Regions from separate parts of the Streptomyces sp. BBFR25 genome, predicted to be linked through region 1. Evidence: riboswitches for the same ligand, from Rfam matches in the RefSeq annotation. Region 1 holds a riboswitch; each other region holds the start of a gene.

The links. Region 1 has a riboswitch for cyclic di-AMP ahead of ACGH52_RS06720 (C40 family peptidase). Riboswitches for the same ligand answer to the same signal wherever they lie in the genome.
Positions count from the first base shown of each region.
Region 2: it holds a riboswitch for cyclic di-AMP, as region 1 does, so the genes downstream of both, ACGH52_RS18370 (M23 family metallopeptidase) here and ACGH52_RS06720 (C40 family peptidase) in region 1, are expected to answer to the same signal.
Region 3: it holds a riboswitch for cyclic di-AMP, as region 1 does, so the genes downstream of both, ACGH52_RS28780 (M23 family metallopeptidase) here and ACGH52_RS06720 (C40 family peptidase) in region 1, are expected to answer to the same signal.
Region 4: it holds a riboswitch for cyclic di-AMP, as region 1 does, so the genes downstream of both, ACGH52_RS22500 (transglycosylase SLT domain-containing protein) here and ACGH52_RS06720 (C40 family peptidase) in region 1, are expected to answer to the same signal.

Region 1 is NZ_CP172447.1:1,512,202-1,517,841, forward strand. It holds gene ACGH52_RS06710 (ATP-dependent Clp protease proteolytic subunit) at 74-709, shown strand; gene ACGH52_RS06715 (hypothetical protein) at 717-1,025, shown strand; cyclic di-AMP (ydaO/yuaA leader) riboswitch at 1,403-1,536, shown strand; gene ACGH52_RS06720 (C40 family peptidase) at 1,540-2,013, shown strand; gene ACGH52_RS06725 (ATP-binding protein) at 1,984-2,496, opposite strand; gene ACGH52_RS06730 (helix-turn-helix transcriptional regulator) at 2,714-3,574, shown strand; gene ACGH52_RS06735 (DUF397 domain-containing protein) at 3,596-3,826, shown strand; gene ACGH52_RS06740 (8-amino-7-oxononanoate synthase) at 3,869-4,996, opposite strand; gene bioB (biotin synthase BioB) at 5,147-5,640, shown strand, end outside.
Region 2 is NZ_CP172447.1:4,056,296-4,061,935, reverse strand. It holds gene ACGH52_RS18390 (MerR family transcriptional regulator) at 1-354, opposite strand, end outside; gene ACGH52_RS18385 (dihydrofolate reductase family protein) at 485-1,615, shown strand; tRNA gene ACGH52_RS18380 (tRNA-Met) at 1,683-1,756, shown strand; gene ACGH52_RS18375 (PP2C family protein-serine/threonine phosphatase) at 1,941-3,161, shown strand; cyclic di-AMP (ydaO/yuaA leader) riboswitch at 3,386-3,542, shown strand; gene ACGH52_RS18370 (M23 family metallopeptidase) at 3,554-4,597, shown strand; gene ACGH52_RS18365 (aldo/keto reductase) at 4,735-5,640, shown strand, end outside.
Region 3 is NZ_CP172447.1:6,301,553-6,307,192, forward strand. It holds gene ACGH52_RS28765 (DNA topoisomerase (ATP-hydrolyzing) subunit A) at 1-356, opposite strand, end outside; gene ACGH52_RS28770 (pitrilysin family protein) at 690-2,078, shown strand; gene ACGH52_RS28775 (pitrilysin family protein) at 2,075-3,463, shown strand; cyclic di-AMP (ydaO/yuaA leader) riboswitch at 3,655-3,819, shown strand; gene ACGH52_RS28780 (M23 family metallopeptidase) at 3,832-4,596, shown strand; gene ACGH52_RS28785 (GntR family transcriptional regulator) at 4,727-5,422, shown strand; gene ACGH52_RS28790 (HPr family phosphocarrier protein) at 5,590-5,640, opposite strand, start outside.
Region 4 is NZ_CP172447.1:4,916,181-4,921,820, reverse strand. It holds gene ACGH52_RS22510 (outer membrane lipoprotein carrier protein LolA) at 1-607, opposite strand, end outside; gene ACGH52_RS22505 (polyprenyl synthetase family protein) at 855-1,865, opposite strand; cyclic di-AMP (ydaO/yuaA leader) riboswitch at 2,579-2,734, shown strand; gene ACGH52_RS22500 (transglycosylase SLT domain-containing protein) at 2,736-3,227, shown strand; gene ACGH52_RS22495 (HAD family hydrolase) at 3,251-4,060, opposite strand; gene fahA (fumarylacetoacetase) at 4,478-5,640, shown strand, end outside.

The sequences.
Region 1 (5,640 bases):
AAGCGTACGTCCTGTACATTTTTTACGGAGACGGCGCAGCCGAAGAGGGTTCCGCCACGAGGAGGGGTTCGTCATGACCCGACCGTCCGCCCGCCATGTCCTGCCCGAGTTCACCGAACGCACGAGTTCCGGGGCCCGGACGTCCGACCCGTACTCCAAGCTGCTCCAGGAGCGGATCGTCTTCCTCGGAACACCGGTCGACGAGACCTCCGCGAACGACGTGATGGCGCAGTTCATGTACCTGGAGCACCAGGCACCGGACCGGGACATCGAGCTCTACGTCAACTCGCCCGGCGGCTCCTTCACCGCCATGACGGCGATCTACGACACGATGCGCTACGTCGCCTGCGACGTGGCGACGACCTGCCTCGGACAGGCCGGTTCGTCCGCCGCGGTGCTGCTGGCGGCGGGCACCCCCGGCAAGCGCGCCGTCCTGCCCGGCGCCCGGGTGGTGATCCACCAGCCGGTGCTCACCGAACCGGTGGAGGGGCAGGCGAGCGACCTGGTCGTCCACGCCGACGAATTGCTCCGCGTCCGCGCCCGCCTGGAGGAGATCCTGGTACGCCACACGGGCCGCAGCCCCGAACAGGTGAGCGCGGACATCGAGCGGGAAACGGTCCTCGACGCCCAACAGGCGCTGGAGTACGGCCTGGTGGACCGGATCGTGCCCGCCCGCAGGACCCCGCCCACCGCACCCGGCGCGAGGTGAGCCGTCCGTGCTGCCACCCGAGTTGCCCCCGCTGCCGGCCCTGACCCGCGCCGAGGCCGAGGTCATCGACCGCTTCCTGGACGTCGTCGATCTGCTCGGGCGCATCAACCCCGGGCGGGACGGCGACACCTACGGCGGCCTGCGGGCCGCTCAGGCGCTGGTGGGCAAGGCGGCGGCGCTGCGTGACGCGCTGGCGCTGATGCACCGGCGCGGCGAGACCCAGGTGCACGCCGCCACCCTCGCCCGGGCGCTGCGCGTACTGGACGGGGAACGCCGGACGGCGCGGGTCTGCCTTCCGCCGCGCTCCGGGAGTTGAGGAAGCCCGCGTCGAAACGGACCAAACGGCGTACCCCCTTTCGGCGTAGGGACACCTCCGATTGCTGACCGGCCGAAGTTGCGGCGCCCCGCGTCCAGCCGGTCCCCCGCACCGCTCCGCCGCTGGTCCCGGCGCCGCCGCCGTGCCCGGCGGCCCGTCGAACACGAAGGGGCGACCCGAACGGGTGAGTGGGATGTAACAACACAAAGGGCACGTTCCGTTGGGATTTTCCCTTCGGGCGGGACAGGATCCGTCACGACGACAAGCCCCCGCCGCCGCGGCGGGGCGGTCCGGGCGGACGCCGAGTCCTGCCGCCGTCCGGACGACCGGTCGCGAGGAAGTGGATCGGCAGGAGTGGAGGACCCGAGCACGACGGGTCGCCGGCACGGCCGCCTCCGCGAGAGGTGCCGGACCGAGCGGTCCTTGGGGTGAAGCCGCACTCGTGCGGCCGGGCAACTTCGCCAGCCCGAATCCGACAGGTCATCCTTCACAGGCGGCTGACGAAGGGTTGCGCATGTCCGCGCTCAATCGTGTCCCGTCGCTGATGGCTCGTGCCGGTACGGCCTCGGCCCTCACCCTCGCCGCCGTGGGCGGCTCCGTCGTGGTCCCCGGTGCCGCCTCCGAGGCGGCCGCGGCGAGCCATGCGACGAAGGCCCTCAAGATCGCCGCTTCCAAGCAGGGCTCCCCGTACCGCTGGGGCGCCATCGGACCCCATCGGTTCGACTGCTCCGGCCTGACGCTGTACTCGTTCAAGAAGGCCGGCAAGAAGCTGCCACGCACCGCGGCACAGCAGTACAACAAGACCCGCCACATCTCCGCCAAGAAACGCAAGGTGGGTGACCTCGTGTTCTTCCACTCCGGTCGGAGCGTCTACCACGTGGGCATCTACGCCGGGAAGGGCAGACTCTGGCACGCCCCGAAGACCGGGGACGTGGTGCGGCTGCAGAAGATCTGGACCTCAAGCGTCTGGTACGGCCGGGTCAAGTAGCCCGCCCGCGGGAGTGACGGCGTTCTGCCCCGCCGTCACTCCCGCGGGTGCCTCCGGCCCGCTCGGGGGTGACCAGGGCAGCTCGATGGAGACGGTCTTGCCCCCCTCGCGCGTGGGCCGGACCCTCAGCCTGCCGCCGCACTCGGCGGTCAGCCAGCGGATGATCACCATGCCCCGCCCGTTGTCCTGCTGAACGGCGGCGGGCAGCCGCTTGGGGAAGCGCGGGTGGCTGTCGGTGACGCCGAGACGCAGCCGCTCGTCGCGGTCGAGGACGAGGTCCACCGTGAAGGTGGGCGACTGCCCGAACGTGTGCTGGACCGCGTTGGTCGCCAGTTCGGAGACGATGAGCCGCACGGTCTCGGACAGGTCGGCGTCGAGCGGCAACCCCCATTCCGCCAGGGTGCCGACCACATAGGTCCGCGCGGCGGCCACCGAGGCGGGATCGCTCGGCAGAGTGACGGATGCTTCCAGATGGTCTGCCATGGCGACGTCGTCCCTTTCTCACGGGACCGCAGGCCCGACACGGAGCGGATGGTTCGAGTACGGTCCCGGACTGGTGCTTCGCCGCCAGACTGCCATCACCGGACCCGTGAAGGGCGGCGATCCACCAAGATATGCATATATCTGTCGCTCGAAGCGGTGAACTCTGCGACGGCAGAGCGTATTTGGGCGGCTCATAAGGAGTAAGGGAGTTTGTCCCATGCAGCACGGTCCCGTGGTGCGCCGCCGGAAGCTGGGCGCGGAACTGCGCGCTCTGCGCATGTCGGCGGGCATCACCAGCGGCGAGGCGGCCCGGCTCGCGGGCTGGCACCAGTCGAAGGTCAGCCGGATCGAGACGGGGACGAGCGGGGTGAAACCGGCCGACGTGCGGTTACTGCTCGACGTCTACGGCGTGGACGACGAGCAGCTGCGGGGGCTGCTGGAGATGCTGGCGCGCTCCGAGGACGCGGGGGGACGCAACCACTGGTGGCACGCGTACCGCGGGGTGCTGCCACCGACCTACCGCGACTTCATCAGCCTGGAGTCGCAGGCCAGCGCGATGCGCACGCTGGAGACCACGGTGGTGCCCGGCCTGCTCCAGACGCCGGAGTACGCCCGCGCGGTGACACGGGCCGCGGTGGACGGCATGCCGGCGGAACGGCTGGAGACGCTGGTGGAGGTCCGGCTGGCCCGGCAGGACGTGCTGCGCGGCGAGCCGCCCCTGGAGCTGAGCGCGGTCCTGGACGAGGCGGTGCTGCGCCGGGAGGTGGGCGGGCCCGGGGTGATGGCCCGTCAACTGGCCAGACTGGTCGAGGCCGCGCGGCTCCCCCATGTCCGCCTCCAGGTCCTGCCGTTTGCCGCCGGGGCGCACATCGGTGTCACCGGCCCTTTCGTAATCTTCTCTTTTTCGAGCACTTCTGATCTGGATGTGGTTGTTCTCGACCACTTGACGAGTAGCCTGCACCTCGAACGGAAAGAAGACCTAGAGGCCTATACCGAGGCCTTCAACGCCCTTCTGATCCATGCCCTTTCGCCCGAGGACTCGTTGGACTTCATCGCCGCCACCGCGGCAGGCGCGTAAGGAGGCACCATGTCAGGCTTCATGTCCGAACGTCCCCGGAACATCCCTGTCAGCACCGACATGACCGGTGTGCGGTGGCTGCGCAGCAGTTACAGCACCGGAGCGAACAACTGTGTGGAGACGGCCCGTCCGTCGGCCGGCCGCTGGGCCGGACTGCTCGCCGTGCGCGACTCCAAGAACCCGGCCGGGCCCGCCCTGCTCTTCTCCCCCGGGAGCTGGACGGCGTTCACCGCCCGCGTCCACCGGGACTGACCCCGACGGGCTCCGGACGGCGCACGGCCGTGTCCCGCCGACTCATGGCCGCGTGTCGCCGATCACCCGTACGGCACGCTCGATCTGTTCCCCGGAGAGGTTTCCACGCGCGGTCAGCCTGAGCCGTGAGATGCCGTCGGGCACCGAAGGAGGGCGGAAGCAGCCCACGGCCAGGCCGGCCGCCCGGCAGTCGGCCGCCCACCGCACGGCCCCCTCCGGGGAGGGCGCGCGCACCGAGACGACCGCGGCGTCCGGACGTACCGCGTCCAGACCCGCGGCGGTCAGGCGCGCGTGCAGCTCGGCGGCGACGGAACGGGCCCGCGCGGCCCGCTCCGGCTCGCGGCCGAGCAGCCTGAGCGCCGCCAGGGCCGCCCCTGCCGCGGCGGGGGCGAGTCCGGTGTCGAAGATGAACGTACGGGCCGCGTTGACCAGGTGACCGATCACCCGGGCGGGGCCCAGCACGGCGCCGCCCTGCGCGCCGAGCGACTTGGACAGCGTCACGGTCACCACGACGTCGTCGCGGCCCGCGAGACCCGCGCCGTGCGGGGCGCCCCGGCCGCCGTCGCCGAGGACGCCGAGGCCGTGTGCGTCGTCGACGACCAGTCCGGCCCCGTGCGCCCGGCACACCTCGGCGAGTGCGGCCAGGGGCGCGGCGTCGCCGTCGACCGAGAAGACCGTGTCGGAGACGGCCACGGCGGGTCCGTCGTGGGTCGCCAGTGCCTTGCGCACGGCGTCCGGGTCGGCGTGCCCCACGACCTGGGTGGCGCCGCGGGCGAGCCGGCACCCGTCGATCAGTGAGGCGTGGTTGCCCGCGTCGGAGACGACGAGGCTGCCGTGCGGTGCCAGCGCGGTGACCGCGGCGAGGTTGGCCGCGTAGCCGGAGGAGAAGACGAGCGCGGCCTCGAAACCGCAGAACTCGGCCAGTTCGCGCTCGAGTTCGGCGTGCAGCTCGGTCGTGCCGGTCACGAGCCGCGAGCCGGTCGCGCCGCCGCCCCAGGTCCGCGCGGCCGCCGCCGCCCCCTCGACGACCTCCGGGTGCCGGGCCAGTCCCAGGTAGTCGTTGCTCGCCAGGTCCAGCAGCGCCGACGTCGCCGGGCGGGGGCGCAGCCCCCGTACGAGTCCGGCCTCGCGGCGCGCCCGGTCCTGCTCGTCGATCCAGCCGAACGCCATGGGGTGGCCCTCCGGTGTTTTGTAGGCAATGAACAGACATTAGCGGCCCGGCCACCCCCGCGAGGTGTGGCAATACCCACACGTCGATCTGTCAGTGTTGTGCGAAGTCTCCTTGGCCGCGGACGGCCCCTTAGGACAGGATCGGCTCTCATGGACCTGCTGAACACGCTGGTGGACAAGGGGCTTCGGCGCGAGTCGCCGACCCGCGAGGAGGCGCTCGCCGTCCTCGCCACTTCCGACGACGACGTGCTCGACGTGGTGGCCGCGGCCGGAAAGGTGCGCCGCCACTGGTTCGGCCGACGGGTGAAACTCAACTATCTCGTCAACCTCAAGTCGGGCCTGTGTCCCGAGGACTGCTCCTACTGCTCGCAGCGGCTGGGCTCCAAGGCGGAGATCCTCAAGTACACCTGGCTCAAGCCCGACCAGGCCTCCGCGGCCGCCGCGGCGGGGGTGTCCGGGGGCGCCAAGCGGGTGTGCCTGGTGGCCAGCGGACGCGGCCCGACCGACCGGGACGTGGACCGGGTCTCGGACACCATCAAGGCCATCAAGGAGCAGAACGAGTCGGTCGAGGTGTGCGCCTGCCTGGGGCTGCTCTCCGACGGCCAGGCGGAGCGGCTGCGGGAGGCCGGTGCCGACGCCTACAA
Region 2 (5,640 bases), 2.5 Mb from region 1:
TGTCTCCTCGGGGCTGGAGCCGCGACGGGCAACGAGCCGCAGCATGCTGTGCCGCAGCCGCAGCGCGCGGATCTGCAGGGCGGTGGCGTCGGCGTGCGCGGCGGCGACGTCGGCGACGGAGAGGCCGCCGTCCAGGACGTGCCGGACCGTGGTGAGGCCGACGCCCAGTTCCCGCAGCACGCAGACGAGGCGGAGCCGGTCGAGGGCCGCGTCGTCGTAGCGGCGGTACCCGGCCGGGGTGCGGTCCGTGGGCGGCAGCAGTCCGGTGTCCGAGTAGAACCGGATCGTCCGTACGGGCACGCCGGTACGGGCCGACAGTTCACCGATCGAGTGCGGGGGCGTCGTGCCGTTCATGAGCCCACCCTGCGGTCTCCAGCCACTGGAGGGTCAAGCCGTACGCGGCGCTCCCCGCTCATGACCGACAATGGCGGCACTCCACGCCCAGCCCGTCCGCTCACCCTGCCCGTCCCACCGGAGTGCCGCCATGCCCCTCCCGCACGTCCTCCTCTCCGCCGCCGTCTCCCTCGACGGCTACCTGGACGACACCGGCCCCGAACGGCTGCTGCTCTCCTCGCCCGCCGACTTCGACCGGGTCGACGAGGTGCGGGCGTCGGCCGACGCGATCCTGGTCGGGGCCGGGACGATCCGGGCCGACAATCCGCGGCTGCTGGTGAACTCGGCCGAGCGGCGGGCGGCGCGGGTCGCGGACGGGCGGGCGGAGTACCCGCTCAAGGTCACCGTCAGCGGCAGCGGCGAACTGGACCCGGCGGCGCGGTTCTGGCACACGGGCGGGGAGAAGGTGCTGCTGACCACGGACGACGGCGCCCGGCGGGCCCGCGCGCTCGGGATCGGTGCCGATGTGGTGTCCCTGGGGCCGGACCTCGACTGGCACGCCGCGCTGGAGTACCTGCACGACCGGCGCGGGGTGCGGCGGCTCATGGTCGAAGGGGGCGGCACCGTGCACACCCAGCTGCTCCAGCAGGGACTCGCCGACGAGCTGCACCTCGTCCTCGCGCCGCTGTTCGTCGGGGACCCGGCCGCACCCCGGCTGTTCGGACCCGGCGCCTACCAGGGCGGGCGGCTCGCGCTGGTCGAGACGCGGCGGATCGAGGACGTCGTGCTGATGCGGTACCGGCCCACCGCACCCGGTACCGGCGACCGGGTCGCCGCCGCCGACCGGCACTGGCTGGCGCTCGCCTGCGAGCTGGCCGCGCTGTGCCCGCCGTCGGACACCGCCTTCAGCGTGGGGGCGGTCGTGGTCGCCGCCGACGGGAGCGAGCTGGCGCGGGGACACTCCCGGGAGGGCGGTGATCCGGTCGTGCACGCCGAGGAGGCCGCGCTCGCCAAGGTCGATCGAGCCGACCGGCGGCTCGCGGGCGCCACCGTGTACAGCAGCCTGGAGCCCTGTGCCCGCCGCGCCTCCCGGCCGGCCCCCTGCGCCCGGCTGATCCTCGACGCCGGGGTGCGCCGGGTCGTCACGGCCTGGCGGGAGCCGGACACCTTCGTGGCGGGGGCGGACGGGAGCGGGGTGCTCGCCGCGGGGGGCGCCGCCGTCGTCGTACTGGCCGAGTACGCGGAGCGGGCGAAGGCGCCGAACCGCCATCTGGAGGGGTAGGGAGCGGGTCGGGAGATACCGATGTGCATTCCGGTCCCGGGATGACGTACAGTGGTGAACACAACGACGCGGGGTGGAGCAGCTCGGTAGCTCGCTGGGCTCATAACCCAGAGGTCGCAGGTTCAAATCCTGTCCCCGCTACTGAAGGCCGAGGGCCGGAATCCGAAAGGGTTCCGGCCCTCGGTGCGTTTCGGCAGGCGCTCCGTGTCATCCGGTCGGCCCCTCACCGCTCGCCGCCCGCTCCCGCTCCCGGAAACCTGGAGTCAGGGACGGCAAGCGGCGCGGACGTGCGGGGTGGCGGGAGCGAGTGGTGCGGCCAGGTGACGTGGAGGACGAGGGAGCGTACGCCAGAGCCGGCGGCCGGCTCCCCGGCGACCCCGTGCCCGACCCGGGCCTCGGCGACGAGCCCCAGCCCCTGTCGTCCCCGGCACCACCGCCACGCCGGCGGACCGGGTACGGGCGCACCTTCGTGCACGCGCTCCCCGTACTGCTGATCGTCATCGCCATCCTGTACGACATCTTCACCCCGAGGTACTTCACCGCCGGCCCCCTCTACACGGCCGCGCCCCTGGTCGCCGCCCCGCTCTACTCACGGCGCGGCACGGCGCTCACCGGCGTCGCCGTGGTCGCCGCGGTCATCGGACTGCAGCTCGGCAAGGGCGTCATCCACTACGTCGACTCCCTCACCGAGCTGATCACCATTGCGACGGTCGCCGTGCTCGCCGTCCTCGTGAACGGCATGGTCCGGCGCAGCAGCGAGCGCCTCGTCTCCGTCCGCGAGATCGCCGAGGCCGCCCAGCGCGCCGTGCTGCCCCAGCCCGCCGAGCGGATCGCCGGTTTCGAGATCGCCGTCTGCTACGAGGCCGCGCAGGCGGACGCGTTCATCGGCGGCGACCTGTACGCGGTGCAGGACAGTGCCCGCGGCGTCCGGCTCATCGTCGGGGACGTGCGCGGCAAGGGCATGGGCGCGGTGGCCGCCGTCGCCGTCGTGATCGGCGCCTTCCGGGAGGCCGCAGAGCAGGAGGCGACGCTGGAGGCGGTGGCGCAGCGCCTGGAGCGGGCGCTTGCGCGCGAGGGCACCCGGCGGGACGGACTGGACGCCTTCGAGGGCTTCACCACCGCCGTACTCGCCGAACTCCCGCACGGCGACGGGACGGTCCGCATCGTCAACCGCGGCCATCCACCGCCCCTGCTGCTCTACGCCGACGGCACCCTCGGCCCGCTGCCCGCCCGCGAGTCGGCGCTGCCGCTCGGCATGGGCGAGCTGGGCGTGTGGCCCGACCGGGCGGAGGAGGTCGCCTTCCCCGGTGGGGCCACGCTGCTGCTCTACACCGACGGGCTGACCGAAGCCCGGGACGTGAAGGGCGAGTTCTACGATCCGCAGACACGGCTGGCCGGCCGGGTCTTCCGGCATCCGGCGACCCTGCTCGACATCCTCGCCGAGGATGTGCGCCGGCACTCCGGGGGCGGCATGGCCGACGACATGGCGCTGCTCGCCGTACGGCGGCCCCGGCGCGGCGATCATGATCATTGTCACGAGCCGTGACGGCGCGAACCCCCTCCGCATAACAACTGACACACCGTCAGAAGAACGTGGCGTGAAGGGGAATACTGAGGCGGGGTCAACTCGCCCGGTTTTCACCGATCGTGAGGCGTACGTCCCGGCCGTTCTCGTTAACGATCAAGAGGAACGGCTTGGAATCAGAGCCCCGCGTCTATTAACGTTCGATAACGCAGCGCGGTCGTCCCAGCCGTCACAGAAGGCGGCTCCGTGCGCACGCGCCGAATCCCGCAAGGGAACCGGGGAACCACCACATTGGGGTGAATCGGGCGTATGCCGCCGTGTCCGCACGGTCGGCGCACACCCGTAGGAGACCTTCCTGCTCCGAACCCGTCAGCTAACCCGGTAGGCGAAAGGAAGGAAAGGAGTACGCCCACGTGGCGTCCAACCGGCCTGCCCCCGAGGCCCCGCTCGTGCCCACCGGGCACGGCACCGACACCTTCGGCTACGACGCCCCCCGCGCCGAAGAGGGTCCCTGGGAGGAGTGGAATCCCACCGCGGAGTCCATCCGCCCCGTACGCGGCCGGCACCGCGTAGCCAAGCAGCGCGGCGGGCTCGCCCGCAGCTCCACCGTCCTCGGCGTCGGTGTCATAGCCGCCGTCGGCGCGGGCGGCATGGCCAGCGCGCAGACCGGCAAGCCGCCGGTGTCCATCTCCATGCCTGACCTGCCGAACGTCGGCTCACTGCTTCCCGGCGACGACGAGACGCCGGAGCCCGAGGGCTCCGCCACCCCGCTCAGCGGCATCACCCAGGCCGTCGCCGCCGACAGCGCGGAGGGCGCCGGCACCGCCGACGCCGGTGAGTCGCTGCGGGCCCGGATCATGGCGCAGGCCGAGCAGCAGCAGTCGCAGGTCGAGGCCAAGGCCGCCGCCGAGGCCCAGGCCGCCGCCGAGAAGAAGGCCGCGGAAGCCGCCGCCAAGGCGGAGAAGGAAGCCAAGGAGAAGGCCGCCGCCGCCAAGAAGAAGGCGGAGGAGGAGGCCGCGAAGAAGGCCGAGGCCGAGCGGCTCGCGAAGCTGGCCAAGCAGTACACGCTGCCGACCTCCTCGTACACGATCTCCTCCACGTTCAACCAGGCAGGCTCCCTGTGGGCCTCCGGCCACCACACCGGCCTCGACTTCGCCGCCCCCACGGGCACGCTGCTCAAGGCGGTGCACAGCGGCACGATCACGTCGGCCGGCTGGGACGGCTCGTACGGCTACAAGACCGTGCTCACCCTCGACGACGGCACCGAGCTCTGGTACGCGCACCAGTCCTCCATCAGCGTCAGCGTCGGCCAGAAGGTCACCACCGGTGACGTCATCGGCCGCGTCGGCGCCACCGGCAACGTCACCGGCGCCCACCTCCACCTGGAGGTGCACACCGCCGGCGGCTCGGGCCTCGACCCGATGGCCTGGCTGCAGAGCAAGGGCCTCACCCCCTGAGCCACCCCGCACCTTGACGCGCCCCGCCGGACACCGGCGGTCCTGACGGCAACCCCCCGACGTCAGGGCTGCCGGTTTGCGGGGTTTTTGCGTGTGCGCCGGAATGGCGTGCTCCGGTGCGGTCGTTGACTCACTACATGACTTCTCTGCGCAAACTCGGCTCCTCCGACCTCGAGGTCTTCCCCCTCGCCCTGGGCGGCAACGTCTTCGGCTGGACCGCCGACCAGGACGCCTCCTTCGCCGTCCTCGACGCCTACACGGCCGCGGGCGGCAACTTCGTCGACACCGCCGACTCCTACTCCGCCTGGGTCGACGGCAACAGCGGCGGCGAGTCCGAGACCGTCCTCGGCCGGTGGTTCGCCTCCCGCGGCAACCGTGACGACGTCGTCCTCGCCACCAAGGTCAGCCAGCACCCCGAGTACCCGGGCCTGTCCGCCGCGAACATCAAGGCCGCGGCCGACGCCTCGCTGCGCCGCCTGGGCACCGACCACATCGACCTCTACTACACCCACTTCGACAAGCCCGAGGTGCCGGTCGAGGAGATCATCGGCGCCCTCGACGAGTTGGTGAAGGCGGGCAAGGTGCGGCACATCGCCGCCTCCAACATCTCCGCCGAGCGGCTCGCGGAGTCCCTGGAGTTCTCCGACCGCGAGGGCCTCGCCCGGTACGTCGCCCTCCAGCCGCACTACAACCTGGTCTCCCGCGACACCTACGAGGGCGAGCTGCGCGACCTGGCCGAGCAGGCCGGTCTCGCCGCCGTGCCGTACTACGCCCTCGCGGCCGGCTTCCTCACCGGCAAGTACCGGCCGGGCACGGCGGTGGACAGCCCGCGGGCGGGCGGTGCGGCCAAGCACCTGGAGAGCGAGCGGGGCCGCCGGGTGCTGGCCGCCCTGGACGAGATCGCCGAGGCCCACGACGCTCCCGTCGCCACCGTCGCCCTTGCCTGGCTGGCCGCCCAGCCGACGGTGGCGGCGCCGATCGCGTCCGCGCGCACGGTGGAGCAGCTGCCGGCCCTGCTGGGCGTGGCCGAGCTGAGCCTGACG
Region 3 (5,640 bases), 4.8 Mb from region 1:
TTGCCGTGGCCGTCCACCAGGGGCACGCGCATCGAGAACGGCTGGGCCATGCGCACCAGCGCGTCGTAGATCGACGCGTCGCCGTGCGGGTGCAGCTTGCCCATCACCTCGCCGACGACGCGGGCGCACTTCACATAGCCGCGCTCGGGCCTGAGGCCCATCTCGTTCATCTGGTAGACGATGCGGCGGTGCACCGGCTTGAGGCCGTCGCGGGCGTCCGGCAGCGCACGGGAGTAGATGACCGAGTACGCGTACTCGAGGAAGGAGCCCTGCATCTCGTCGACGACGTCGATGTCGAGGATCTTCTCCTCGTACGAGTCGTCGGGCGGCGGGGTCTTCGTACTACGGCGGGCCATCGCTGCCGGCTCCTTGCTGAAGCGTGAACGGTGAACTGACGCCGTCCATTGTGGACTGCGGCACTGACAGCGACCGACCAGGACCCGTCACGGGCTGCCGGCCCGGCGCTGCCCGCAGGGTACGCCCATCCCGGGGCGCCCTCCGCGCCGCCGTCCCCGGCGGCCCGCCAACCGCGTGCTCGCTCTCGGCGTACGAGGTCCGGGAACTCCACCGGTGGCCCGCACGCTTGCATACAGTGGCAGGATCGGCGGAATTCCGCAGTTCCGCCCACTGATTCCACCCGGTGGTCCACCCAGTGGTCCACCGAGAATCTCGCGATCGAAGGGACGTACATGCCCATGGGTCACACGGCCACCGCCCAGGCAGGCTCCGGCGGCCTGACAGCGACCGAGCACCGCCTGGCCAACGGCCTGCGCGTGGTGCTCTCCGAGGACCACCTGACCCCGGTCGCGGCGGTGTGCCTCTGGTACGACGTCGGCTCGCGCCACGAGGTCAAGGGGCGTACCGGCCTGGCTCACCTTTTCGAGCACCTCATGTTCCAGGGCTCCGCCCAGGTCAAGGGCAACGGTCACTTCGAGCTGGTGCAGGGCGCCGGCGGCTCGCTCAACGGCACCACCAGCTTCGAGCGGACCAACTACTTCGAGACCATGCCCGCCCACCAGCTGGAGCTCGCCCTCTGGCTGGAGGCCGACCGCATGGGCTCCCTGCTGGCCGCCCTGGACGAGGAGTCGATGGAGAACCAGCGTGACGTCGTCAAGAACGAACGGCGCCAGCGCTACGACAACGTCCCCTACGGCACGGCCTTCGAGAAGCTGACCGCCCTCGCCTACCCGGAGGGCCACCCCTACCACCACACGCCGATCGGTTCGATGGCCGACCTCGACGCGGCGACCCTGGAGGACGCGCGCGCGTTCTTCCGCACCTACTACGCGCCGAACAACGCGGTGCTGTCGGTCGTCGGCGACATCGACCCGGAGCGGACGCTCGCCTGGATCGAGAAGTACTTCGGCTCCATCGCCTCGCACGACGGCAAGCAGCCTCCCCGGGACGGTTCGCTGCCCGACGTCATGGGCGGGCAGCTGCGCGAGATCGTCGAGGAGGAGGTCCCGGCCCGCGCCCTGATGGCGGCCTACCGCCTGCCGGAGGACGGCACGCGCGCGTGCGACGCGGCCGACCTGGCCCTGACCGTCCTGGGCGGCGGCGAGTCGTCCCGCCTGTACAACCGGCTCGTACGCCGCGACCGCACGGCCGTCGCCGCCGGGTTCGGCCTGCTGCGCCTCGCCGGGGCACCCTCCCTGGGGTGGCTGGACGTGAAGACGTCCGGTGACGTGGAGGTGCCGGTCATCGAGACGGCCATCGACGAGGAGCTGGCCCGGTTCGCCGAAGAGGGTCCCACGGCCGAGGAGATGGAGCGCGCCCAGGCCCAGCTCGAGCGCGAGTGGCTGGACCGCCTGGGCACGGTCGCGGGCCGCGCGGACGAACTGTGCCGGTACGCCGTCCTGTTCGGTGATCCGCAGCTGGCCCTCACCGCCGTGCAGCGGGTCCTGGAGGTGACCGCGGAGGAGGTCCAGGAGGTCGCCAAGGCCCGCCTGCGCCCCGACAACCGCGCGGTACTCGTCTACGAGCCCACCGCCCCCGCCGACGAGGACGACGCCGACGAGAGCACCGTCACCGTCTCCGTGACCGACGCCACCGACGAGAACGAGGAGGCGGCCAAGTGACCGAGCTCGCCACCATGGAATTCCACGCCCGCCCGCAGGCCGGCGAGCCCAAGCCGTGGGCGTTCCCCGCCCCCGAGCGCGGCAGCCTCGACAACGGCCTCACCGTGCTGCGCTGCCACCGCCCCGGCCAGCAGGTCGTCGCCGTCGAGGTGCTCCTCGACGCCCCACTGGACGCCGAGCCCGCCGGTCTCGACGGCGTGGCCACGATCATGGCGCGCGCCTTCTCCGAGGGCACCGACAAGCACTCCGCCGAGGACTTCGCCGCCGAGCTGGAGCGCTGCGGCGCCACCCTCGACGCGCACGCCGACCACCCCGGCGTCCGGCTGAGCCTGGAGGTGCCCGCCTCGCGCCTCGCCAAGGCCCTCGGCCTGGTCGCCGACGCCCTCAGGGCGCCCGCGTTCGCGGACGGCGAGGTCGAACGACTGGTGCGCAACCGGCTCGACGAGATCCCGCACGAGCTGGCCAACCCGGCCCGGCGCGCCGCCAAGGAACTCTCCAAGGAGCTGTTCCCGGCCGGCTCGCGCATGTCGCGCCCGCGCCAGGGCACCGAGGAGACGGTCGAGGCCATCGACTCGGCGGCCGTACGCGCCTTCTACGAGCGGCACGTGCGCCCCGCCACGGCCACCGCGGTGGTCGTCGGCGACCTCACCGGCGTCGACCTGGACGCGCTGCTCGGCGACACCCTGGGCGCCTGGACCGGCTCGGCCGCCGAGCCGCGCCCCGTCCCCCCGGTGACCGCCGACGACCGCGGCCGGGTCGTCATCGTGGACCGTCCCGGCGCCGTCCAGACGCAGCTGCTGATCGGCCGCACCGGCGCCGACCGGCACGACCGCGTGTGGCCCGCGCAGGTGCTCGGCACGTACTGCCTCGGCGGCACCCTCACCTCGCGCCTGGACCGCGTCCTGCGCGAGGAGAAGGGCTACACCTACGGCGTACGGGCGTTCGGCCAGGTCCTGCGGTCCGCGCCGGACGGCACGGGCGCCGCGATGCTCGCCATCAGCGGGTCCGTCGACACCCCCAACACCGGTCCCGCCCTGGAGGACCTGTGGACGGTGCTGCGCAAGCTCGCCGCGGAGGGGCTCACCGACGCCGAGCGTGACGTGGCCGTGCAGAACCTGGTGGGCGTGGCGCCGCTGAAGTACGAGACGGCGGCGGCCGTGGCCGACACGCTGGCCGACCAGGTCGAGCAGCACCTGTCCGACGACTTCCAGGCCACCCTCTACCGCCAACTGGCCGCCACGGGCACCGTGGAGGCCACCGCGGCGGTCGTGAACGCCTTCCCGGTGGACCGCCTCGTGACGGTCCTCGTCGGCGACGCTGCGCAGATCAAGGAGCCCGTCGAGGCCCTCGGCATCGGCGAAGTCACCGTGGTGTCGGCCGAGTAGCGGCACGCGCGTGCGGTGGCCCTGGTGACCGGAGTGTCACCAGGGCCGCCGTTTGTCCGGATTGGGGGAGTGGTTGCCCGTCTGCCCTGTGGCGTGCGCTACAAAACGCCTGTTGCGTTTGAGAATTGAACGCAGCCGCGTTTAGCGTCTTCCGGGCTGTTCGTCAGGCAGTGCGCCGCACCCGCGGCACCGGACAGCCATCGCCGAGTCCCCGTACGGCGCGAGCCAGGGGAGCCGGGGACCCAACGCAGTCCCTGGGGTGAATCGGACGCCCGCGCGCACCGCGAGGGGGTCCGTAGGAGACCTTCCACCTCCGAACCCGTCAGCTAACCCGGTAGGCGAGAGGGAAGGAAAGGACAAGCCTCTACATGGCGTTCACGCGCGCCCCCGGGAAGCACCGCCGTCCCAGCCGGGTGCACCGCACCACCGCCCGCGCGGCGGGAGTCGCGGCCCTCGCCACCACCGGCGTCGTCGGCACCCTCGCCGCTCCGGCGCTCGCCGCCGAGCCCGCGGTGGAGCAGAGCGGACTCACCCCGGTCGTCGCCATCGGCGACTCCATAGCCGACGAGATCGACGCCCAGGCCCTCGCCCAGCAGCAGGCGGCCGCGGACGCCGCCGCCCGCGAGGCGGCCCGGGAAGCGGCCCGCGAGCGGGCGGCCGAGGCGGCCAAGGAGGCGCGCGAGGCCAAGGAGCGCGCCGCGCGGGAGGCGGAGCGCAAGCGCCTCAACACCTTCGTCGCGCCGATCACCGCCTCGTACGTCTCCACCGCCTACCAGGCCGGCAGCTCCCTGTGGTCCTCCGGCAGCCACACCGGCATCGACTTCCACGCCTCCAGCGGTACGACCGTGCACGCCGTGGGCGTCGGCACCGTCGTCGAGGCCGGCTGGGGCGGGGCGTACGGCAACCAGGTCGTGATCAGGATGCACGACGGCACGTACACGCAGTACGGGCACCTGTCGTCCATCGGCGTCTCGGTCGGCCAGTCGGTCGAGCCCGGCCAGCAGATCGGCCTCTCCGGCGCCACCGGCAACGTCACCGGGCCGCATCTGCACTTCGAGGCCCGTACGAGCCCCGAGTACGGCTCGGACATGGATCCCGTCGCCTACCTCCGTTCCCACGGCGTGAACGTCTGACGCAGGCGTCGTCCGAAAGCCCCGGCTTCCCGAGCCGGGGCTTTTCGCATTTAATATCGCTTGATCGGTCCGGGGTCGTGCCACACACGTCGATCGTCGGCATTTCACGGGGGTCAAGGGGAGGTCGCTCATGCGTATTCCGGCGCATTCGGTGTGCACGGCGATCCGGGACGACATCGTCACCGGCGTACACGGTCGCGGGAGCCGGCTCACCGAGGAACTCCTCGCCCGCCGCTACGGCGTCTCCCGCGTCCCCGTCCGCGAGGCCCTGCGCACGCTGGAGGCCGAGGGTTTCGTGGTGACCCGGCGGCACGCGGGCGCGTGCGTGGCGGAACCGACCGAGCGGGAGGCCGCCGACCTGCTGGAGACGCGCATGCTCCTGGAGCCGCTCGGGGCCTCCCGGGCCGCCCGGCGGCGCACCGAGGCCCACCTCAAGGTGTTGCGCGGCCTGGTCAGGCTGGGGCAGGAGCGGGCCAGGCAGGGCACCGGCGAGGAGCTGCGCTCCCTGGGCGGCTGGTTCCACGAGACCCTCGCCCGGGCGGCCGACAGCCCCTCCCTGACGGCGCTGCTGACCCAGCTCCGCCACAAGATCGCCTGGATGTACGTCGTGGAGACACCGGTCGGCCCGGTGGAGTACTGGGCGGAACACGGCGCGATCACCGATGCCGTGGCCCGGGGCGACGGCGAACGCGCGCGGGCGCTGATGACCCTGCACATCGAGCGGTCGGCCTCCGCGCACCGGCTGCGCTTCGCCTCCGACGGCGGGCGGGCGGAGCATGTGAGGAATGCGCAACATCCCGTAAACACGGCGGGCCCGCGCCGGTAACGCGGGTGCCGTATACAAAGGACGGGGAATTCCGGCCGTTGTTCTCCGCTGTCCGTGAAACGGGACGAACAGGCGGGCGAGCCGAAAGAGCAGGGAAAAGAAAGAGAAAAGAAAAGAAAGGCCCGTCCGGTGTCCCGGCGGGCCTTTCGGTGGTGCTGTCCGCCGGCTCAGACGGTCTCGGGAAGCTCCTCGAGCCCCTCGGCGACCAGCTTCGCCAG
Region 4 (5,640 bases), 3.4 Mb from region 1:
GGGTGGCCGGCACGTCCTTGCCCGGCGCGTCCCGCCCCGGCGCGCCCTTCTCCGGCCGCTCGGCGCCGTCCCCGCTGGTGGAGTGGTAGACCTCGTTGGAGCGGCTGTCGTAGCCCCAGACGTCCTTGCCGTTGTGGATCAGGCTGTACTCGGCGGCGTCCTCCAGCAGGGAGACCTTCTGCCGGTCGGGGCCGTCGGCCGCGACGCGCAGCGTGTGGCTGCCGGACACCAGCTCGGTGAGCTTGGCCGACGGGTCGGCGGCGGAGCCCTCGCCGTCCCCACCGGAGCCCGGACTTCCGGACATTCCGGACATCAGGCCGCTCTCCAACCCGCCGAGGTCCGGCAGGCCCAGGTCGGTGTTGATGCGCACGGTGCCGGACAGCTGCTGGACGTCCGACTTGGCGATCTTCTCTATGAGCTGCTCCGCCGTGACCTTCGGCAGGTCGGGGTCGCCGGAGTCGGCGAGCGCGGGGACGAGCCCGATCGTCGCGGCCGCCACTCCCATCACCGCGACCGGGACGACGTACCGCGCGGCCTTGCGCCGTCCGGCCCGCAGCTCCTCGCCCTCCCCGGCGGTCGTGTTGTCGTCGGAATCGATCGGTGCCATGTGTGCCCTACCTCCGTCGTCGGCGGCGGCTGTCTCGCGACCTCGCACTCGTTCACCCGTGAGCCGCCATTCTCACCCGAATCGGTGAGGATTGGTGTTTTCCGTGGTGTCCATCTGACCAAATCGCCGGAGCACAAGCGTCAGACCGCGGGCTCAACTCCGCCTACTCCTGCGGGATGACACGCAGGGGTGGCGGGTCCCCCGCTCCGTAGGGGCTGCCGCACGCCACCCGGCGACGGACCGGCGGTCAGCCGGCCCGGTGCACCACCGCGTCGCACAGCTCGATCAGCGCGGCCTTCGCGTCGCACTCCCGCAGCGGGGCCAGCGCGGCCCGGGCGTCCTTGGCGTACCGGACGGTGTCCCGGCGGGCCTGCTCCAGCGCGGGGTGGGCGCGCAGCAGGCGCAGCGCCTCGGCGTGCCGCGCGTCGTCGCTCAGGTCGGAGTCGAGCAGCTCGCACAGCGCGATGTCCTCGGCGAGCCCCAGCCGAGCCGCCCGCTCGCGCAACCGCAGCACGGGCAGGGTGGGGATGCCCTCGCGCAGGTCGGTGCCGGGGGTCTTGCCGGACTCGTCGGAGTCGGAGGCGATGTCCAGGACGTCGTCCGCGAGCTGGAAGGCGACGCCGAGCCGCTCGCCGTACTGGGTCAGCACGTCCACCACCGTCTCGTCGGCGCCGGACATCATCGCGCCGAACCGGCAGGAGACCGCCACCAGCGAGCCCGTCTTGCCGCCCAGCACGTCCAGGTAGTGGTCGACCGGGTCGCGGCCGTCCTGCGGGCCGGCCGTCTCCAGGATCTGACCGGTGACCAGCCGCTCGAACGCGAGGGCCTGGACGCGGACCGCCTCGGGACCGAGGTCGGCGAGGATCTGCGAGGCGCGGGCGAACAGGAAGTCGCCGGTGAGGACCGCGACCGAGTTGTCCCAGCGGGTGTTCGCGCTGGGCACCCCTCGCCGCACGGCGGCCTCGTCCATCACGTCGTCGTGGTACAGCGTGGCGAGGTGGGTCAGCTCCACCACCACGGCCGAGGGCACGATCCCGGGGGCGTAGCGGTCGCCGAACTGGGCCGAGAGCATCACCAGCAGCGGCCGGAACCGTTTCCCGCCGGCCCGCACCAGGTGCTGGGCGGCCTCCGTGATGAACGGCACCTCGCTTTTGGTTGCCTCAAGCAACCCTTCCTCGACAGCAACCAATCCGGCCTGGACATCGGCTTCCAGAGCCTGGTCCCGCACGCTCAGCCCGAACGGCCCGACGACGGTCACGAGGGGTCTCCTGTCTGCTGGTGTCTACTGGCGATTACCTGGTTTGTCGATAGGTCGCTGCCACCACTCAAGTCAGCGTATCCGGTCACGTTTCGATCACCGCTAGCGCCCACCGTTACAGGCTGGTCGGTATCGGATCATGAACGGTATGTTTTTGATCAGGTGATATGAGCAGATTTTGATTGATATCGCCAGAGGGGTGAGCCGGACCCGGAGGGCGGACGGGCCGGAAGCCGCCGACGAAGATCCCACCACTCCTCCCAACGGCCCGCACTTCGAGAACGTCACCCGATCGACACGCACGCCCGCACGGACACCCCCGCGCCGCCCGCGGCAGACGCCGGCCCAGCCATCCGCTCCCCCACCCCGATTCCCTCCTCTCGCCGCTCGACACCCGAAGCCGTCCCCACCGACGGTCGGTTGGGGCACGGTTGGGATGAATGCCCGTTTTGCCATGCTTGTTGACGCCAGTGAGTTGGCTCACTCCGGGCCCTCTCCGGGCAACCCCGCCCGAACCTGTGCCCTCCCTTTGCCCCGCAAGCCAGTTGGGGCTTGGCAACAGCAAAGGATCAAGAGCCTCAAACACCTCAGAACAAGGTCAACAGGCACTTGGGGTGATTCCTGCACTTGTTCCGGACATGTGCTCTCGCATACGTTCCCGGCCTGTCGGGCGGACGCCGAATCCTGCCACCGCCCGTCGCACAGTCATCCACCCAACACACTCGCCGGCAGGAGCGGGGGACCCAGGTAAGTCGCCGCACCGGTCACCACCGGAGTGGCTCGGGGTGAAGCCGTACCCGTCAGGGCGCGGCCGGGCACCTCCCCGCCCGAACCCGACAGCTCACCTCGTAGGCGTAAGGAGAGGGACACATGTCTGCCAACGGTCAGAACCGTCACGCCCGCACCGGCCGCCTCGCCCGCAAGCTCGCGGTGGCAGGGACCGGTGCCGCGGTGCTCGCGCTGCCGCTCATCGGCGCCACCACCGCCTCCGCGGCCACCCCGGCCGCCGCCACGACCGCCACCACGGCGGCCAAGACGTACCCGGACAACCTCGACGGCTGGATCCGCGAGTCGCTCGACATCATGGCCCAGCACGGCATCCCCGGGACCTACGAGGGCATTCACCGCAACATCATGCGGGAGTCCTCCGGCAACCCGCTCGCCATCAACAACTGGGACATCAACGCCGTCAACGGCACCCCGTCCAAGGGCCTGCTCCAGGTGATCGACCCGACCTTCCAGGCGTACCACGTGCCCGGCACCTCCTGGGACCCGTACGACCCGGTCGCCAACATCACCGCCGCCTGCAACTACGCGGCCGACCGCTACGGCTCGATGGACAACGTCTTCAGCGCGTACTGAGCCGTACGCCGCCTGAGCCTCGGCTAAGAGGTTCCGAAGATCCGCTCGAGGACGACGGCCACGCCGTCGTCCTCGTTCGTCGTGGTGACCTCGTCCGCCACCGCCTTGAGTTCGGGGTGGGCACCGGCCATGGCGACGCCGTGGGCCGCCCAGTGGAACATGGGGACGTCGTTGGGCATGTCCCCGAACGCGATCGTCCGCCGCCGCCCGAGGCCCAGGTGCTCGGCGGCCAGCGCCAGGCCGGTCGCCTTGGTGATGCCGCAGGGCTGCAGCTCCACGGTGCCGGGCCCGGACATGGTGACCGTCGCGAGGGAACCGACCACCGCGCGCGCCGTCGTCGCCAGTTCGTCGTCGGTCAGCTCGGGGTGGCGCAGCAGCACCTTGCTGATCGGCGTGGACCACAGCTGCTCGCGCCGCTCGACGCGCACCGCGGGCAGCGTCGGGTGGGGCATCAGATAGCCCGGCTCGATGAGCGTCAGTCCGTCGACGCCGTCCTGGTCGACGGCCGCGTGCACCTGGCCCACCTCGGCCTCGATCTTGCCGATGGCGGTCTCGGCCAGCTCCCGGTCCAGGGTGACCGACCACAGCATCCGGTGCGCCCCGGCGTCGTACACCTGCGCGCCCTGCCCGCACACCGCGAGTCCCGTGCAGCCGAGCCGGTCGAGCAGGGGGCGCACCCGGGGGGCCGGCCGCCCCGTCACCACCAGGTGCCGCGCACCCGCCCCGGCGACCCGCGCCAGCGCGGCCAGCGACCGGTCGGAGACGGTGTCGTCGCCGCGGAGCAGCGTGCCGTCCAGATCGGTGGCGACGAGCGAATATGCGGTGCGGTCCATGATCAGAGAATACGGACACCGCACCCGTCCGACTCACCCGTGACCGCTTCCGAACGAGGGCGCAGCGAGTGCGTTCGAACCGGAACGAGGATGCACGAGGACGCCCGATGATGTCCGAAACCTGACACATCATCGGCTAAAGCCGGTTGGAGGCCTGTGCACCGGTTGGCACCAGCATGGCCTGCTGACCCACTGCCCCGCTGCCCCGGTGCGGCACGCCGTCCCTCCCGGCGCCCTCCGAGAGTCACCCCTGTTCGTACCACCGCGTCGAGATCACGTCGTCAAGATCACGTCCCGGGCGCCGCCACCTCCCGCCGCACTGCCCAAGACCGGTGGGTCAGCCGTAACGTGTGGCCCGACCACGCAGACACGGCGCGCACGGCGCACATGGCGAGCACGAAAGCGAGGCAGCACCCGATGCCCCCCTTCGATGTCCCCGAGGGCGACCCCTTCGGTCCGCACAACCTTCCGTACGGCGTGTTCTCGATCCCCGGCTCGCGCGACCGGTCGGACCGGACGGTGGGCGTCCGGCTCGGCGACCACGTCCTCGACGCGGGCGCGGCGGCCCACGCACTCGGCTCGCCGTATGCGTCCCTCCTCGCGCGGCCCACGCTCAACCCGCTGCTGGCGGCCGGGCGGACGGCGTGGTCGGACGTGCGGCGCGCGCTGACGGCGTGGGTGACGGTCCCCTCCCACCGCGAGGTCCTGGAGCCGCTCTTCCATCCGCTGTCGTCGGTGACCCTGCACCTGCCCTTCGAGGTCGCCGACTACGTCGACTTCTACGCCTCCGAGAACCACGCCCGCAACGTCGGCCAGATCTTCCGCCCCGACGCCGCCGACTCCCTCACCCCGAACTGGAAGCATCTGCCGATCGGTTACCACGGCCGTTCCGGCACGGTCGTCGTGTCCGGCACCGACGTCGTACGTCCCTCGGGGCAGCGCAAGGCACCGGCCGACGCCGCTCCCGTCTTCGGGCCGTCCGTCCGCCTCGACATCGAGGCCGAGGTCGGCTTCGTCGTGGGCGTGCCGTCCGAACCGGGCAGTCCGGTGGCGCTCGGCGACTTCCGCGAGCACGTCTTCGGGCTCTGCCTGCTCAACGACTGGTCCGCGCGGGACGTCCAGGCCTGGGAGTACGTGCCCCTCGGCCCGTTCCTCGGCAAGTCCTTCGCGACGTCGGTGTCGGCGTGGATCACCCCGCTGGACGCGCTGGAGGAGGCACGGGTCGCGCCGCCCGAGCGCACCCACGAGCTGCTGCCCTACCTGGACGACACCGACGACGACCAGGACGGCCCCGGCGGCTACGACCTGCGGATCTCCGTCGCGCTCAACGGCCACGTCATCTCCGAGCCGCCGTTCTCCACCATGTACTGGACGGCCGCCCAGCAGTTGGCCCACATGACGGTCAACGGCGCCTCGCTGCGCACCGGCGACCTCTACGGCTCGGGCACGGTGAGCGGGCCGGCCGAGCGGGAGCGGGGGTCGCTGCTCGAACTGACCTGGAACGGCCGCGAGCCGCTGGAACTGCCCGACGGCAAGCGGACGTTCCTGGAGGACGGGGACGTGGTGACCCTCTCGGCCTG